3 regions of the Pseudomonas sp. MYb327 genome follow, and region 1 is predicted to be linked to each of the others. Evidence: predicted binding sites of a transcription regulator. Region 1 holds the regulator's gene; each other region holds the start of a gene.
The links. The regulator FliA, encoded in region 1, starts transcription of late flagellar genes. The targets are predictions, from matches to a motif close to CTAAAGTTTNNNNNNNNNNNGCCGNTAA.

Region 1 (5,004 bases):
CTTCATGACCGCGGTTTGCAGGTCGGCCGTGACCACATCAAGGTTCGACACTGCCTTGGACATGGCCTCATCGGCGCTGTTGGCACCCAGGCGAACCAGGCGGTTACGCACCAGAACCAACTCGCCGACCATGTTCATGATTTCGTCGAGACGCGCGGTATCAACCCGCACAGTGGTCTCGGCTTCACTGGCCGGTTTTTCCGCCGGCGCCGAAGCGGGTGCGCGAGCTGGCGCCGGCGCCGCAGCGGGTGCGGGTGTCGGTGCTTCAGCTTTGGGCTCAGGCGCCTTGGCCACGGGTTTCGGTGCAGCAGCCTTGGCCACTGGCGCGGCAACGGCAGCATTGGCACCGCTGGCGCTGCCGACTTCAAACTTGCCTTTGCCGTGCAACTCGTCGAGCAGCGCTTCGAATTCGTGATCGGTGATCAGATCGCTGCCGGCCGCGGCGGCGGTAGGCGCCGCTGGCGTCGGCACCGACGCGATGGCCGACTCCAGCGCATCGACAGCAAAGTTGCCTTTGCCATGAAGCTGGTCGAGCAGAGATTCGAATTCGTCGTCGGTAATGTCGGAGCTGTCGCCTGCCGCTTTCGGGGCTTGCGGCGCCGCTGGTGCAGCCGACGGGGCCACCGCGTCGACGGCGAACTGGCCTTTACCGTGCAACTGGTCGAGCAACGACTCGAACTCGGCATCGGTGATTTCGTCGCTGGCCGCCGCATCGCTGGCTGGCGCAGGAGCATCCGCCGGCGCCTCGGCCTGGGCCTTGACGGCGTTCAGCGAGTCCAGCAGCTGTTCGAATTCATTGTCGGTGATGTCACCCGATTCGCTTTCGGTAATGGCTGCTTCAACCACTTCAGCGACAGGCGCAGGAGCGGCCTCGTCAGCCGATTGCGGCTCGGCCAGACGTGCCAGGGCAGCAAGCAATTCAGGTGTGGCAGCCGTGATCGGGCTGCGCTCGCGGACTTCGCTGAACATGCTGTTCACCGCGTCCAGCGCTTCGAGAACAACGTCCATCAATTCCGAGTCGACGCGACGCTCACCCTTGCGCAGGATGTCGAACACGTTCTCGGCGATGTGACAGCACTCCACCAGCTCGTTGAGCTGGAGGAAGCCGGCGCCCCCTTTTACAGTGTGAAAACCGCGAAAAATTGCATTGAGCAAGTCCGCATCATCCGGTCGGCTTTCCAGCTCGACCAGTTGCTCGGACAGTTGCTCTAGAATCTCGCCGGCCTCAACCAGGAAATCCTGAAGGATCTCTTCATCGGCGCCGAAGCTCATTAATGGTGTGCTCCTAACAGGTCTAAAAACCTAAAAAACCTGAAAATCTAAAATCCCAGGCTGGATAGCAAATCGTCCACATCGTCCTGACCGGACACAACGTCTTCTCTTTTATCGGCATGAATCTGCGGACCTTCACCCTGAGAGAGATGTTTTTGTGGATCTTTTTCTGCAAGCATCGCTTCACGGTCATGTTCGATGCCCGCGAAGCGGTCTACCTGGCTGGCCATGAGCACGAGCTTGAGCAGGTTGCTTTCAACTTCGGTGACCAGTTGGGTCACACGCTTGATCACCTGACCGGTGAGGTCCTGATAATCCTGGGCGAGCAGAATGTCGTTGAGGTTGCTCGACACAGCGCGATTGTCTGCGCTGCTGCGTGCCAGGAATCCATCGACTCGCCGAGCCAGTTCGCGGAACTCTTCGGCGCCGACTTCGCGGCGCATGAACCGTCCCCAATCCGTGCTCAACGCCTGGGCTTCGTCAGCCAGGCTGTTGACCAGTGGCGTGGCGTTTTCCACCAGGTCCATGGTGCGGTTGGCAGCAGCCTCGGTCAGCTTGACCACATACCCCAGACGCTCGGTGGCGTCGGTGATTTGCGACACTTCCTCGGCTTGCGGCATGTTCGGGTCAATCTGGAAATTGACGATCGCGCTATGTAGCTCGCGGGTGAGCTTGCCCACTTCCTGATACAGGCCGCGGTCACGGGTCTGGTTGAGCTCATGGATCAATTGCACAGCATCGCCAAACCTGCCTTTTTCAAGGCTCGCGACCAGTTCGACGGCGTGTTTTTTCAGGGTCGATTCAAAATCGCCCTGCGAAGATTCGTTATGCCCCATAGCTCCCCCGTGGCGCAGTTCAACCGATGCGTTCGAAAATCTTCTCGATTTTTTCTTTCAACGCCTGGGCCGTGAAGGGCTTGACTACATAGCCGTTTACACCGGCCTGGGCTGCTTCGATGATCTGTTCGCGCTTGGCTTCAGCGGTCACCATCAGCACTGGCAAGTGCTTGAGTTTTTCATCGGCACGCACGTGGCGCAGCAGATCGATACCGGTCATGCCAGGCATGTTCCAGTCCGTCACCAGAAAGTCGATGCTCCCGCTGTTGAGCACCGGAATGGCCGTGGTGCCATCGTCGGCCTCGACCGTGTTGGTGAACCCAAGGTCACGCAACAGGTTTTTTATGATCCGCCGCATCGTTGAGAAGTCATCAACGATGAGGATTTTCATGTTCTTGTCCAATTCGACCTCCAAGCAGACTAAAACGCGCCCAGCACCTGGACGCGCCATTTCAATCAATCTGGCAAAGCACTCGATGACTGTCTGGAGTACAACGGATCGAGACCGGCGCGGTTCAACACCCCACCAGCCACGTCGCAGTGCCCCCACACTGCCTTCAGCGCGCTCGCCACTCTCCCAAACGCCCCCGCAAACGGGCCGCGCACTGGCTGTGTAACTGGCTGACCCGAGATTCGCTAACCCCCAGGACTTCACCGATTTCCTTGAGATTCAACTCTTCGTCGTAGTACAGCGCCAACACCAGTCGCTCACGCTCCGGCAAATTGGCAATCGCGTCCGCCAGCGCCGCCTGGAAGCGTTCATCTTCCAGGTCGCGTGACGGCTCGAGATGAGCACTCGCGCCATCCTCGTGCAGCCCTTCGTGTTCGCCGTCCTGCAACAGATCGTCGAAACTGAATAATCGGCTGCCGAGGGTGTCGTTCAAAATCCCGTAATAATCGTCGAGACTCAATTGGAGTTCGGCCGCAACTTCGTGATCTTTAGCGTCACGGCCGGTTTTAGCTTCAATCGAGCGAATAGCATCGCTGACCATCCGGGTATTGCGGTGGACCGAACGTGGCGCCCAGTCCCCTTTGCGCACTTCATCGAGCATGGCGCCGCGGATTCGAATGCCCGCGTACGTTTCGAAACTCGCGCCTTTGCTGGCGTCGTATTTTGTTGATACTTCAAGCAGGCCGATCATCCCGGCCTGAATCAGGTCTTCGACCTGGACACTGGCCGGCAGGCGCGCCAGCAAGTGGTAGGCAATGCGTTTGACCAGTGGCGCGTAACGCTCGATCAGCTCGTACTGCGCGTCACGCGCCGACTTCTTGTAGAGGTTGTAACCGCTGGCCGTCATAGCACGGGTCCTGCCGTTTGTTGCACGAGGCGCTCGACGAAAAACTCCAGGTGCCCGCGCGGGTTGGCTGGCAGCGGCCAGGTATCGACCTTTTGGGCGATGGCCTTGAACGCCAGCGAGCACTTGGAACGCGGGAACGCTTCGTAGACCGCGCGCTGCTTCTGCACGGCCTTGCGCACGCTTTCGTCGTACGGCACAGCGCCGACGTATTGCAGGGCGACGTCCAGGAAGCGGTCAGTGACCTTGGTCAGTTTGGCGAACAGGTTACGGCCTTCCTGCGGGCTCTGGGCCATATTGGCCAGGACGCGGAAACGATTCATGCCGTAATCGCGGTTGAGCAATTTGATCAATGCGTAGGCGTCAGTGATCGAAGTCGGCTCGTCGCAGACCACCAGCAACACTTCTTGCGCAGCGCGTACGAAACTGACTACCGAGTCACCAATACCTGCAGCGGTGTCGATCACCAGCACGTCGAGGTTGTCGCCAATATCGCTGAAAGCCTGGATCAGACCGGCGTGTTGCGCCGGGCTCAAGTGAACCATGCTCTGGGTGCCGGAAGCCGCCGGAACGATGCGGATACCGCCCGGTCCTTGCAACAGCACGTCGCGCAGTTCGCAGCGGCCTTCGATCACGTCGGCCAGAGTACGTTTGGGTGTCAGTCCCAGCAGAACGTCGACGTTCGCCAGGCCCAGGTCGGCGTCCAGCAACATGACGCGCCGGCCAAGCTCAGCCAAAGCCAGGGACAAGTTCACTGACACGTTAGTTTTCCCGACGCCACCTTTGCCGCCGGTCACCGCGATCACCTGTACGGGATGCATGCTGCCCATGTTATTTCTTTACCTTGTCTTGCATAGACGGAGGCCACATTACTGGCTGCGCGTTCTCAACCGGAACAATGCATGGCAGACCATCGATGTAGGTACAAAAACTATTCATTTTTACCTCAGCCAACCTGCTTGGTCGGACTGTGGTAGATGTCAGCGAACATGTCAGCCATGGCTTCTTCGCTGGGTTCTTCCTGCATTTGCACGCTGACGGCGCGGCTAACCAACTGATGACGACGCGGCAGATGCAAATCATCCGGAATCCGCGGGCCATCGGTCAGGTAGGCCACTGGCAATTCATGACTGATGGCCAGGCTCAACACCTCGCCCAGACTGGCCGTTTCATCCAGTTTAGTCAGAATGCAGCCGGCAAGCCCGCAACGCTTGTAACTGTGATAAGCGGCGGTTAGAACCTGTTTCTGGCTGGTGGTTGCCAGGACCAGATAATTTTTTGATTTGATGCCACGACCGGCCAGGCTTTCGAGCTGCATGCGCAGCGCCGGATCGCTGGCCTGCAGGCCGGCGGTGTCGATCAGCACCACGCGCTTGCGCAGCAGTGGATCCAGCGCCTGCACCAGCGATTGCCCCGGATCGACGTGCGTCACCGATACGTTGAGAATCCGACCGAGGGTCTTGAGTTGTTCCTGGGCGCCGATGCGGAAGCTGTCCATGCTCACCAGCGCGATGTTCTGCGCGCCGTATTTGAGCACGTAACGAGCAGCCAGCTTGGCCAGGGTGGTGGTCTTGCCCATGCCGGCAGGGCCGACCATGGCA
Region 2 (5,004 bases), 400 kb from region 1:
CCGAAGAAATAGCCGTCCTTGCCGTAGGTGATATTCGACAGCAACTTGATCGCCTGGGCCCGCGCCGCGTCATCGCCTTGAGCGGCGGCGTCGTACAACGGTTTGATCGTGGTCATGGCCACTGCGACGTAACTTTGCAGTGTAGCCTTGGCGTCGCTGAGCAGGCGCTGGCGGGTTTCCTCGACTTCCTTGCGCGCCTGTTCCTGCAGGATGAACAACGTGGTCAGGCTGATGACCAGCGAGAAGAGCAACACCGGGAGGACGGCAAGGGACAGGACTTTGGCCTTAAGGCTCATGCGCATGACGTTCACTCTTTTGATTTTGTTGGCGTGGTTAAAAGCTTTAACGGCAACAAAAACCAAAACTGTAGGAGCCGGCTTGCTGGCGATGGCGCCGTTGAAATCGCCATCGCCAGCAAGCCGGCTCCTGCAGGTAAATCACAGCACCATCGCAGCAATCCAGCCGAACGCCAGCAACGGCAGGTTGTAATGCAGGAACGTCGGGACCACGGTGTCCCAGATGTGGTGATGCTGGCCGTCGATGTTCAAGCCGGAGGTCGGGCCGAGGGTCGAGTCCGAGGCCGGGGAGCCGGCGTCACCCAGCGCGCCGGCGGTGCCAACGATGCTCACGATGGCAATCGGGCTGAAACCCAGTTGCACGCACAACGGCACGAAAATCACCGCCAGGATCGGCACGGTGGAAAACGACGAACCGATACCCATGGTCACCAGCAGACCGACCAGCAGCATCAGCAAAGCGCCAATCGCCTTACTGTGGCCGATCCACGCGGCCGACGCTTCAACCAGGGTTTGCACTTCGCCGGTGGCCTTGATCACTTCGCCAAACCCGGACGCGGCGATCATGATGAAGCCGATCATTGCCATCATCTTCATGCCTTCGGTGAACAGGTCATCGGTGTCACGCCATTTGACGATGCCCGACACCGAGAAAATCAGAAAGCCCACCAGCGCGCCGATAATCATCGAGTCCAGCAGCAACTGCACGACGAACGCCGCGGCAATCGCCAAACCGGCGACCATCAGGCTCAGCGGGTTGTATTGCACCGCGACCTGTTCGACTTGCTCGATCTTTGCCAGGTCGTAAACGCGCTTCTTGCGGTAACTGATAAACGCCACCCCAAGCCCGACCAGCATGCCCAACGCCGGAATGCCCATGGCATGGGTGACGTTGATGCCGCTGATATCCACACCGCTGCGGGCGACGTTGGCCAGCAGGATTTCATTGAGGAAGATATTGCCGAAACCCACGGGCAGGAACATGTACGGGGTGATCAAACCGAAGGTGATAACGCAGGCGATCAACCGACGGTCCAGCTGCAACTTGGTCAGCACATATAAAAGTGGCGGCACCAGCAACGGGATAAACGCGATGTGAATCGGCAGGATGTTCTGCGAGGCGATGGCCACCACCCACAACAGGCCGATCAGCAACCACTTGACCTGACCGCCACCGGTCGCGTGCTGACGATCGACCATGGCCAGCGCCTTGTCCGCCAGTGCATGGGCCAGGCCGGACTTGGCAATCGCCACCGCGAAAGCGCCGAGCAACGCGTAGGACAACGCCACCGTCGCCCCGCCGCCGAGCCCGCTGTTGAAAGCCTTGAGCGTCGCGTCGATGCCCAGGCCACCGGTCAAGCCACCCACCAGCGCACCCACGATGAGCGCGATGACCACATGCACGCGGGACAGGCTGAGAATCAGCATGACGCCCACCGCGGCGATGACTGCATTCATTTCATTACCTCGAGACAAACGGAAAGAGTCCGGCCGGCAGTTCGCATGAGCGGCCAGCAGATTGAAATATGGGTTTTATTAGAGGGCGCGCACTGTGCCGGACCGATGCCGCCTTGTCAAAGCCGGACGCATCCTTTGCAGGAGCCGGCTTGCTGGCGATGAGGCCATGGAACATGGCGGTATTATTGAGATCGCTATCGCTGGCAAGCCAGCGCCTACAGGTGATTCGATATTTCCAGGGCGGCGTAAAGAAAGCCAAACCCCGGCCGTTACAGTGCAAAGTCTCAGATATTTATCGAATAAAGGACGTCTCCATGTCGCTCAGACAACTTTCCATTCAATGGAAAATCACCCTGCTGGCCGGGCTGTGCCTGGCGGGCATCGTGACCCTGCTGGTGGGTCTTTCGCTGTATCGCATGGAGCACAGCTCCGCGCTGGTGAAAGCCTCGAGCATGGAGATGCTGACGGAAGCGGCCCAGGCGCGGATCGAATCCCAGGGTGAAAATCAGGCGCTGGGCATTCGCCAGCAGTTCATGGACGCCTATCAATATGGCCATGGTTTTTCCCGTCAGGTGCTGTTTCTGCGTGATCAGGCAGAGAAGCGTTTTCTCGATGCCTTCGACCTGCGTGAAGACCTGACTCGCCAGGTCAAGTCGGCCCTGCAAGCCAACCCGGAACTGCTCGGCCTGTCGCTGGTGTTCGAACCCAACGGGCTGGACGGCAAGGATGAGCTGTTCGCCGGTCAGGCGGAATTGGGCAGTAACGACAAGGGCCGATTCGCCCTGTACTGGTCGCAACCGACACCGGGCAAGGTGACCTCGATGGCGCTGCCCGAAAGCGACATGGCCGACACCAGTACCGGCCCCAGCGGCGAACCGGCCAACGCCTGGTTCACCTGCCCGCGCACCAGCCTCAAGCCGTGCGTGATCGAACCCTACTTCTATATGATCGACGGCCAGAATGTGCTGATGACCAGCATCGTTTTCCCGCTGATGGTCAACGGTAAAGTCATCGCTTCGCTGTCGGTGGACATCAACCTCAACAGCCTGCAAACGGTCAGCCAGGCCGCGAGCAAAAAGCTTTATGACGGCCAGACCAGCGTCAGCATCGTCAGCCCGGCCGGCCTGCTCGCCGGTTACAGCCCGGACGCCAGCAAGCTCAGCCAGCGTCTGGAAGCGGTGGACCCAACCACCGGTGCCGAGCTGATGCGCATGCTCGCCGGCAGCAGCAAAACCAGCAGCCTGCACAGCCATCAGCAGCTGAAAGTGCTGTCGCCGTTCCAGCCGATTCCCGGCGGCAAATCCTGGGGCGTGTTGCTCGACGTGCCGGAAAAAGTCCTGATCGGCCCTGCCGAAGCACTGAAAAAGCAACTGGATGAAAGCAACAACGCCGGCACGCTGACCGAACTCGGCCTCGGCGTGCTGGCCGCATTGATCGGTCTGCTGCTGGTGTGGCTGATGGCGCGCAGCGTGACCAAGCCGATCCTCGGCGTGGCGCACATGCTCGAAGACATCGCCAGCGGCGAAGGTGACCTGACGCGACGCCTGGCCTACGACAAACAGGATGAACTGGGCCAGTTGGCCGGGTGGTTCAACCGTTTCCTCGACAAGCTGCAACCGATCATCGCCGAAGTGAAACGCTCGGTGCAGGACGCCCGCAGCACCGCCGACCAATCTTCAGCGATCGCCACCCAGACCAGCGCCGGCATGGAGCAGCAATACCGCCAGGTGGATCAGGTGGCGACCGCCTCCCACGAAATGAGTGCCACCGCCCAGGACGTCGCCCGCAGCGCTGCACAAGCTGCGCAGGCGGCTCGCGATGCCGATCAGGCGACGCGTCAGGGCCTAACCGTGATTGATCGCACCACCACCAGCATCGACAACCTCGCGGCCGACATGAGCGCGGCGATGGTGCAAGTCGAAGGCCTGGCGGCCAACAGCGAGAAGATCGGTTCGGTGCTCGAAGTAATCCGCGCCATCGCCGAGCAGACCAACCTGTTGGCGCTCAACGCTGCCATCGAAGCGGCCCGGGCCGGTGAAGCCGGCCGCGGTTTTGCCGTGGTGGCCGATGAAGTGCGCAACTTGGCGCGACGTACCCAGGAATCGGTTGAAGAGACCCGCCTGGTGATTGAGCAATTGCAAAGCGGCACACAGGATGTGGTCGGTTCGATGGGCAACAGCCATCGCCAGGCCCAGGGCAGCGTCGAACAAGTCGGACAAGCCGTGACGGCGCTACGGCAGATCGGCGAGGCGGTGACCGTCATCAGTGACATGAACCTGCAAATCGCCAGTGCCGCGGAAGAGCAAAGCGCGGTCGCCGAGGAGATCAACAACAACGTCGCGACCATTCGTGACGTGACCGAGTCATTGTCGGGGCAAGCCAATGAATCGGCGCGGGTGAGCCAATCGCTTAATTGTCTGGCCAATCATCAGCAGGGTTTGATGGATCAGTTCCGCGTTTAAGTCCTTTGTGGGAGCGAGCCTGCTCGCGATAGCGGCGATACATTCAGTAACAATGTGTCTGATACACCGCTATCGCGAGCAAGCTTGCTCCCACAAGGTTTATATCCCCCAGGCTTGCGCCGTCTAACCGACAATCGCCTGCTCCCACGCCCTCAGAATGATGGCGAGTGGATATCTACCCAAAGCCGATTATGCTTCATGAAACCTTGCAGCGATGCGAGGCCGTCAGTCTGTGTCCCATGGCCCGGGTACGGCAACAAATGAGAGGTGCTCCGGCCTAAAACAAGAACAACGGAGAAAACTCATGGCGGCAATCGACAACACAACCACAGGCAGCGCGCCTCACCACGGGATCACCAAGGAAGAGCGCAAAGTCATTTTTGCCTCGTCCCTGGGCACCGTGTTCGAGTGGTACGACTTTTACCTCTATGGCTCGCTCGCCGCGATCATCGCCAAGCACTTCTTCGCCGGCGTCAACGAGACTACATCCTTCATCTTTGCCCTGCTCGCGTTTGCCGCGGGTTTTGCCGTTCGGCCCTTCGGGGCGATTGTGTTCGGGCGACTGGGCGACATGATCGGGCGCAAACACACCTTCCTGATCACCATTGTGATCATGGGTATTTCAACGGCTATTGTGGGTTTCCTCCCCGGCTACGCGACGATTGGCGTGGCGGCGCCGATCATCCTGATCACCCTGCGCCTGTTGCAAGGCCTTGCACTAGGCGGTGAGTACGGTGGCGCGGCGACCTACGTGGCCGAGCATGCACCGAAAGGCAAGCGCGGCTACT
Region 3 (5,004 bases), 200 kb from region 1:
GCTGGTGTGGCGTATTCGCCCGAAAGCGGTGACCAATTTGCATCAGGTGGACGATGCGCCGCTGCATCACGTGGCCATGCCGGACAGTATGTCGAGCTCGCCGCTGGTGGCATGCCTTGATCCACGGGTCGATGAGCAGGTGGTACAGGATCAGATGCAGAATCCGGTCAGTCCGGAGTCGACTCCTGAGCCGGAAGCCGAGCCTGAAACCGATCCTCAACCAAAAGACCCTGACGGTGGTCGCGAGCAAAGCTTCACTGAAGCCCGGCCTTAAATCCGGGCATAAAAAACGGGCAGTCACCGCAAGGGACTGCCCGTTTTTTTGCCGTTGTATCAGAGATCGTCTTTGTCGAAGCGCCGTGCTTCGCGTTGCAACTGATAGACGAATCGCTCGACCTGGCGCTGAACCAGCCCGCTCATGTTGTGGAAGCGGACACCGGCAAAGGTGGTGGAGATTTTTTCTTCAAAGTGCAGATAACGCAGTTCGACCGGCGCCGTCATGTTGCCGAAAGGCAGGGCGGCCATGAAGCGGTCGTAAACCTGGCCCAGCTGCAGACTGCCTGTGATATCACCGTCGAAACGCAATTTGCAGCCGGTGGCGGAAATATCCAACAGCTTGCCACTGATAGGCGCCTTGAGCTTTTCGCCATCCAGATCGACGTTAACCAGTTGCGCCAATTTCAACGCAGCGCGGAACGCATTGCGACGTTGGTGGTAGACCACCTCGTCGGGCAGGGTGCCGCGGTAGCAGCGAGTACCACTGGATTCATCGACGGTCAGCGGGCCGTTGCTTTCCCAGGCGATTCGTACGCCTTCGTGGAAGCCTTCGATCTTGAACGGTTCGCCGGCCATCAAGTAGCGTTCGCCGTCACGCGGAATCATTTCGTCCAGGGCAATCATGTTGCTGTCACGGTCAACAGCCACAAGATAGGTCTGGAAGCGCTGGCTACGCTCGTGGAAGGTGATGATTAGCGGGTCATGACTTTCGTGTAACTGGCGCAGGTTGCTGGAGATTTCCAGAGGCGTGCTGAGCACCTTGGGTGGCTGCGGAGAATCTTCCGCACTTAAGGCATTGGACACGGTTAATCAATCTCCAGACAAAATTTGACTACGGCGAGCCAGCATATTGCCAGCATGTCTCGCGTCTTGATAGAGGGGGGGCATCAACCGGCTTAAGCCTGACTGAGCGGGCGCGGCTTTACAAGTTTGGAGAATGATCCGCTGGCATCGTAGAGCGCAGGAGGTTCACCGCCGGTGAGTATCTTCAGCTGGGTAGCCGTGGCGGCTTGCTGCACCAGGATTGACTGGCCGTTGCTGGCGTTGGTGGTCTGACACTGGGCCAGGAGGTCGGTCAGCACATCGCTTTGCGCCAGCAACGTCTCGCCAATGCTCGACTGGCTTGCCAGTTGCTCCAGGCCGCTGCGGTTGGTCGGCAGGTTGAGGCTGGCAAGGATTTCACTGCGCTTGCGGCCATGCTGTTCGAGCAGAATGATCAGCGCCTGTTTCTGCGCGAGAACGTCTTCAAGCAGAGGCATGTCACGACCATGCAGCGCGAGGGACTCGGTCTGCAGCAGCTCCAGCAAGTGTTGCGCTGGAGCGAAGTCGTCGGTGATCAATTGCAGTAAATTAGTGTCGTGCATGGCTGGCCTTGGGTTTTAAGCGTCCAAAAGCCTGGCGCCGGCCGTGGCCTAGCGCTGGGCTTCGAAGTTGAGCAGTTTGCTGGCTACACGGTTGCTGTCGACTTTATAGCTGCCATCGGCAATCGCTGCTTTCAATTCGGCCACGCGGGCGTTATCGACGACAGGCTGATCGCGCAGCGTATCAGTGACCTTTTGCAACTGTTGAGCCTCATTGCTGAGATGTACCGATTCCCCGCTTTTGACGGTACCAGCCTGTTCGGCCGGGGTATTCAGCGGCGCGGGTTTGCCGGATTCGGCAGTGTCCTTGGTGGCGCTGGTACGTGTACTGCCTGTAAGTGACGAGGAGCTGTTCAAACGGCTGAAATCAATGACCATGATAAAAACCTCTGGGAATTTGGACGCTTGCCATGTTTTCGGCCCTTCCCTGAAAAACTTTAGGCTCATTTATCAATGAGCGTGCGCGCGTCAGCGTTTGCACGGCATGGGACACAGTTTAGGGAACAGCCTCGGTCAGCGCCACAGCTTCACCAAAAGAGACCCTACATGGACACTTCCACCTGGCCCGGCGCGGTAACTTGCGCCTTGATGACCCGCTTGGAGTTGAGGTTTTTGACCCGGATCTGTTCGCTCATGCCGCCGTTGGCCAGCGCTTCGCCCGGCATACGCACGCTGAGCGTACCACTGCGGGCGGTGATCACTACCTGATCCCCCTTGCGGATCACTTCCGCCTGTTCGAGATTGACCAGGGTAATCACCTGATCGGCGACCATTGGTCGGGTAATTCTTTGCCCGATCGCCTGATCCACGGAGGTCAGGTAGCCCTGGCTGATCAGGCTGATATCGCGCTCACGCAGAACGACATCATCAGGCTCGACGATGCCCGATCGCCGCAGCGGTCGGGCGGTGGTCACGACATCACGAAACAGGCGCACTTGAGCGGGTACGAAGACCGTCCACGGGGACGTACCCTCACAGCGAACCTTGACTGTCACACGCCCCAATGGCTTCGCCGGACTCTCCAGCGTGGCTGTCAATTCCTTGTCGCACATTGGCATGTGCATGCGTGGATCCAGCTGGTTGACCTGGATTTCATAGCGACCTTCCGTTTGACTGTTGGCCAGATAGTCCTCTACGGTGAATTCAAGAAAGCCTTGGGTGACGCCGATAAGCATGTCAGGCAAGGTAACCGCGTCAGCAAGGGCAGGGCTGCCAGCGTTGAACAGGCACACAGCCGCCAACACGCCGAGGCATTTGCGGTAGGTCGTGGTCAGGCGTCGGGAAAATGTCGGTTCTGTGTTCATAAAGAGATAAAAAGCAAGCGCCGTGCCGTTTAGTGATGAATGTGCGTCGCAACAACACTTAGCGTTGGTGTAGGAGTCTGGGCATGGCTGGTGTAATGGATTCGGTAAACCAGCGCACGCAACTGGTGGGGCAGAATCGCCTTGAGCTGTTGTTGTTCCGTCTCGACGGCCAGCAGCTGTATGGGATCAACGTGTTCAAGGTGCGGGAAGTGCTGCAATGCCCGAAATTGACGCTGATGCCCAAGTCCAGTCCTGTCGTGTGCGGCGTGGCGAATATTCGGGGGGCGACCATTCCGATCCTGGATCTGGCGATGGCGACCGGCTCCGGTGCTTTAAAGGACAAGAACAATCCCTTCGTGATCATCACGGAGTACAACACCAAGACCCAGGGTTTTCTGGTGCGTTCGGTTGAACGCATCGTGAACATGAACTGGGAAGAAATTCATCCGCCACCCAAGGGCACCGGGCGCGATCACTACCTGACGGCTGTGACTCGGGTCGACAATCAGTTAGTCGAAATCATCGACGTCGAGAAGGTGCTGGCGGAAGTGGCGCCGACCCCGGAAGCGATTTCCGTTGGCGTGGTGGATGTCGAAACCCAGCACAAGGCGCTGTCCTTGCGCGTGCTGACGGTCGATGACTCGTCAGTGGCGCGCAAGCAGGTCACGCGTTGCCTGCAAACGGTCGGTGTCGAAGTGGTGGCGTTGAACGACGGCCGGCAAGCGCTGGATTACTTGCGCAAACTGGTCGACGAGGGCAAGAAGCCGGAAGAAGAGTTCCTGATGATGATCTCCGACATCGAGATGCCGGAGATGGACGGGTACACCCTGACGGCAGAGATCCGCAACGACCCTCGCATGCAAAAGCTTCATATCATCCTGCATACTTCGTTGTCGGGTGTATTCAATCAGGCGATGGTCAAGAAGGTCGGTGCCGATGACTTCCTTGCCAAATTCCGTCCTGATGACCTGGCATCCCGGGTAGTCGACCGGATCAAAGCAGCAGACATCAACTAGGGGCGTTTGGCCCCTGGCAGTCAACACGATTTTAGAGGCGGCAGCATTGTCTACGGGTAATTTGGATTTCGAACAGTTCCGGGTATTCCTGGAAAAAGCCTGTGGCATTTTGCTCGGTGAAAACAAGCAGTACCTGGTCGAGCCGTCTCAACAAGCTGATGGAACAGCAAGGCATCAAGTCGTTGGGTGAGCTTGTCCAGCGCATGCAGACCCAGCCACGCAGCGGTTTGCGCGAGCAGGTAGTGGATGCCATGACCACCAACGAAACCCTGTGGTTTCGTGACACCTATCCATTTGAAGTCTTGAAGAACAAAGTGCTGCCCGAGGCGATCAAGGCCAGTCCCGGCCAGCGTTTGCGGATCTGGTCGGCGGCCTGTTCGTCGGGGCAGGAACCGTACTCGCTGTCGATGTCCATCGACGAGTTCGAGCGGGTCAATATGGGCCAGTTGAAGATGGGTGTGCAGATTGTTGCCACTGATCTGTCCGGTACCATGCTGAACAACTGCAAGACCGGCGAGTACGACAGCCTGGCCATCGGTCGTGGTCTGTCGCCTGAGCGGCTGCAGCGTTACTTTGATCCAAAAGGGCCGGGGCGCTGGGCAATCAAGGCGCCGATCAAGAGTCGCGTGGAGTTTCGTTCATTCAACCTGCTGGACAGCTACGCGAGCCTCGGCAAGTTCGACATCGTGTTCTGCCGCAACGTGCTGATCTACTTCTCCGCCGAGGTGAAGAAGGACATCCTGTTGCGTATCCACAGCACGTTGAAGCCCGGTGGTTATTTGTTCCTCGGTGCTTCCGAAGCGCTGAACGGGTTGCCCGATCATTACCAGATGGTCCAGTGCAGTCCGGGGATTATTTACCAGGCGAAGTGATGCAAAAGCGACGGTCATAAAAAGGAGCCCAATGGGCTCCTTTTTTTTGTCCGTCACTTTTGCATTACGTAGGGGAAGCACTAGCGGCAGAAAAGCGGCAGAAGGCGGAAACCGGTTGCCGCTTTTCTGGCATTGCCGCGTTGCCACTGCCCGCAAAGCCCCGGTTTATGGGCTT

Region 2: the regulator FliA is predicted to act here: its motif matches at 2,000-2,027, upstream of ABVN21_RS04980 (methyl-accepting chemotaxis protein).
Region 3: the regulator FliA is predicted to act here: its motif matches at 2,051-2,078, upstream of flgM (flagellar biosynthesis anti-sigma factor FlgM).

Annotation. Positions count from the first base shown of each region.
Region 1 is NZ_CP159258.1:716,754-721,757, reverse strand. Features, by position in the region: gene ABVN21_RS03235 (chemotaxis protein CheA) at 1-1,272, opposite strand, end outside; gene ABVN21_RS03230 (protein phosphatase CheZ) at 1,320-2,108, opposite strand; gene ABVN21_RS03225 (chemotaxis response regulator CheY) at 2,128-2,499, opposite strand; gene fliA (RNA polymerase sigma factor FliA) at 2,666-3,406, opposite strand; gene fleN (flagellar synthesis regulator FleN) at 3,403-4,233, opposite strand; gene flhF (flagellar biosynthesis protein FlhF) at 4,350-5,004, opposite strand, start outside.
Region 2 is NZ_CP159258.1:1,118,832-1,123,835, reverse strand. Features, by position in the region: gene ABVN21_RS04990 (methyl-accepting chemotaxis protein) at 1-302, opposite strand, end outside; gene ABVN21_RS04985 (Na+/H+ antiporter NhaC family protein) at 438-1,754, opposite strand; gene ABVN21_RS04980 (methyl-accepting chemotaxis protein) at 2,069-4,216, shown strand; gene ABVN21_RS04975 (MFS transporter) at 4,521-5,004, shown strand, end outside.
Region 3 is NZ_CP159258.1:517,471-522,474, forward strand. Features, by position in the region: gene ABVN21_RS02300 (MFS transporter) at 1-274, shown strand, start outside; gene ABVN21_RS02305 (flagellar regulator YcgR PilZN domain-containing protein) at 334-1,080, opposite strand; gene ABVN21_RS02310 (flagellar protein FlgN) at 1,173-1,640, opposite strand; gene flgM (flagellar biosynthesis anti-sigma factor FlgM) at 1,689-2,015, opposite strand; gene flgA (flagellar basal body P-ring formation chaperone FlgA) at 2,180-2,941, opposite strand; gene ABVN21_RS02325 (chemotaxis protein CheV) at 3,025-3,957, shown strand; partial or broken gene cheR (protein-glutamate O-methyltransferase CheR) at 4,004-4,829, shown strand.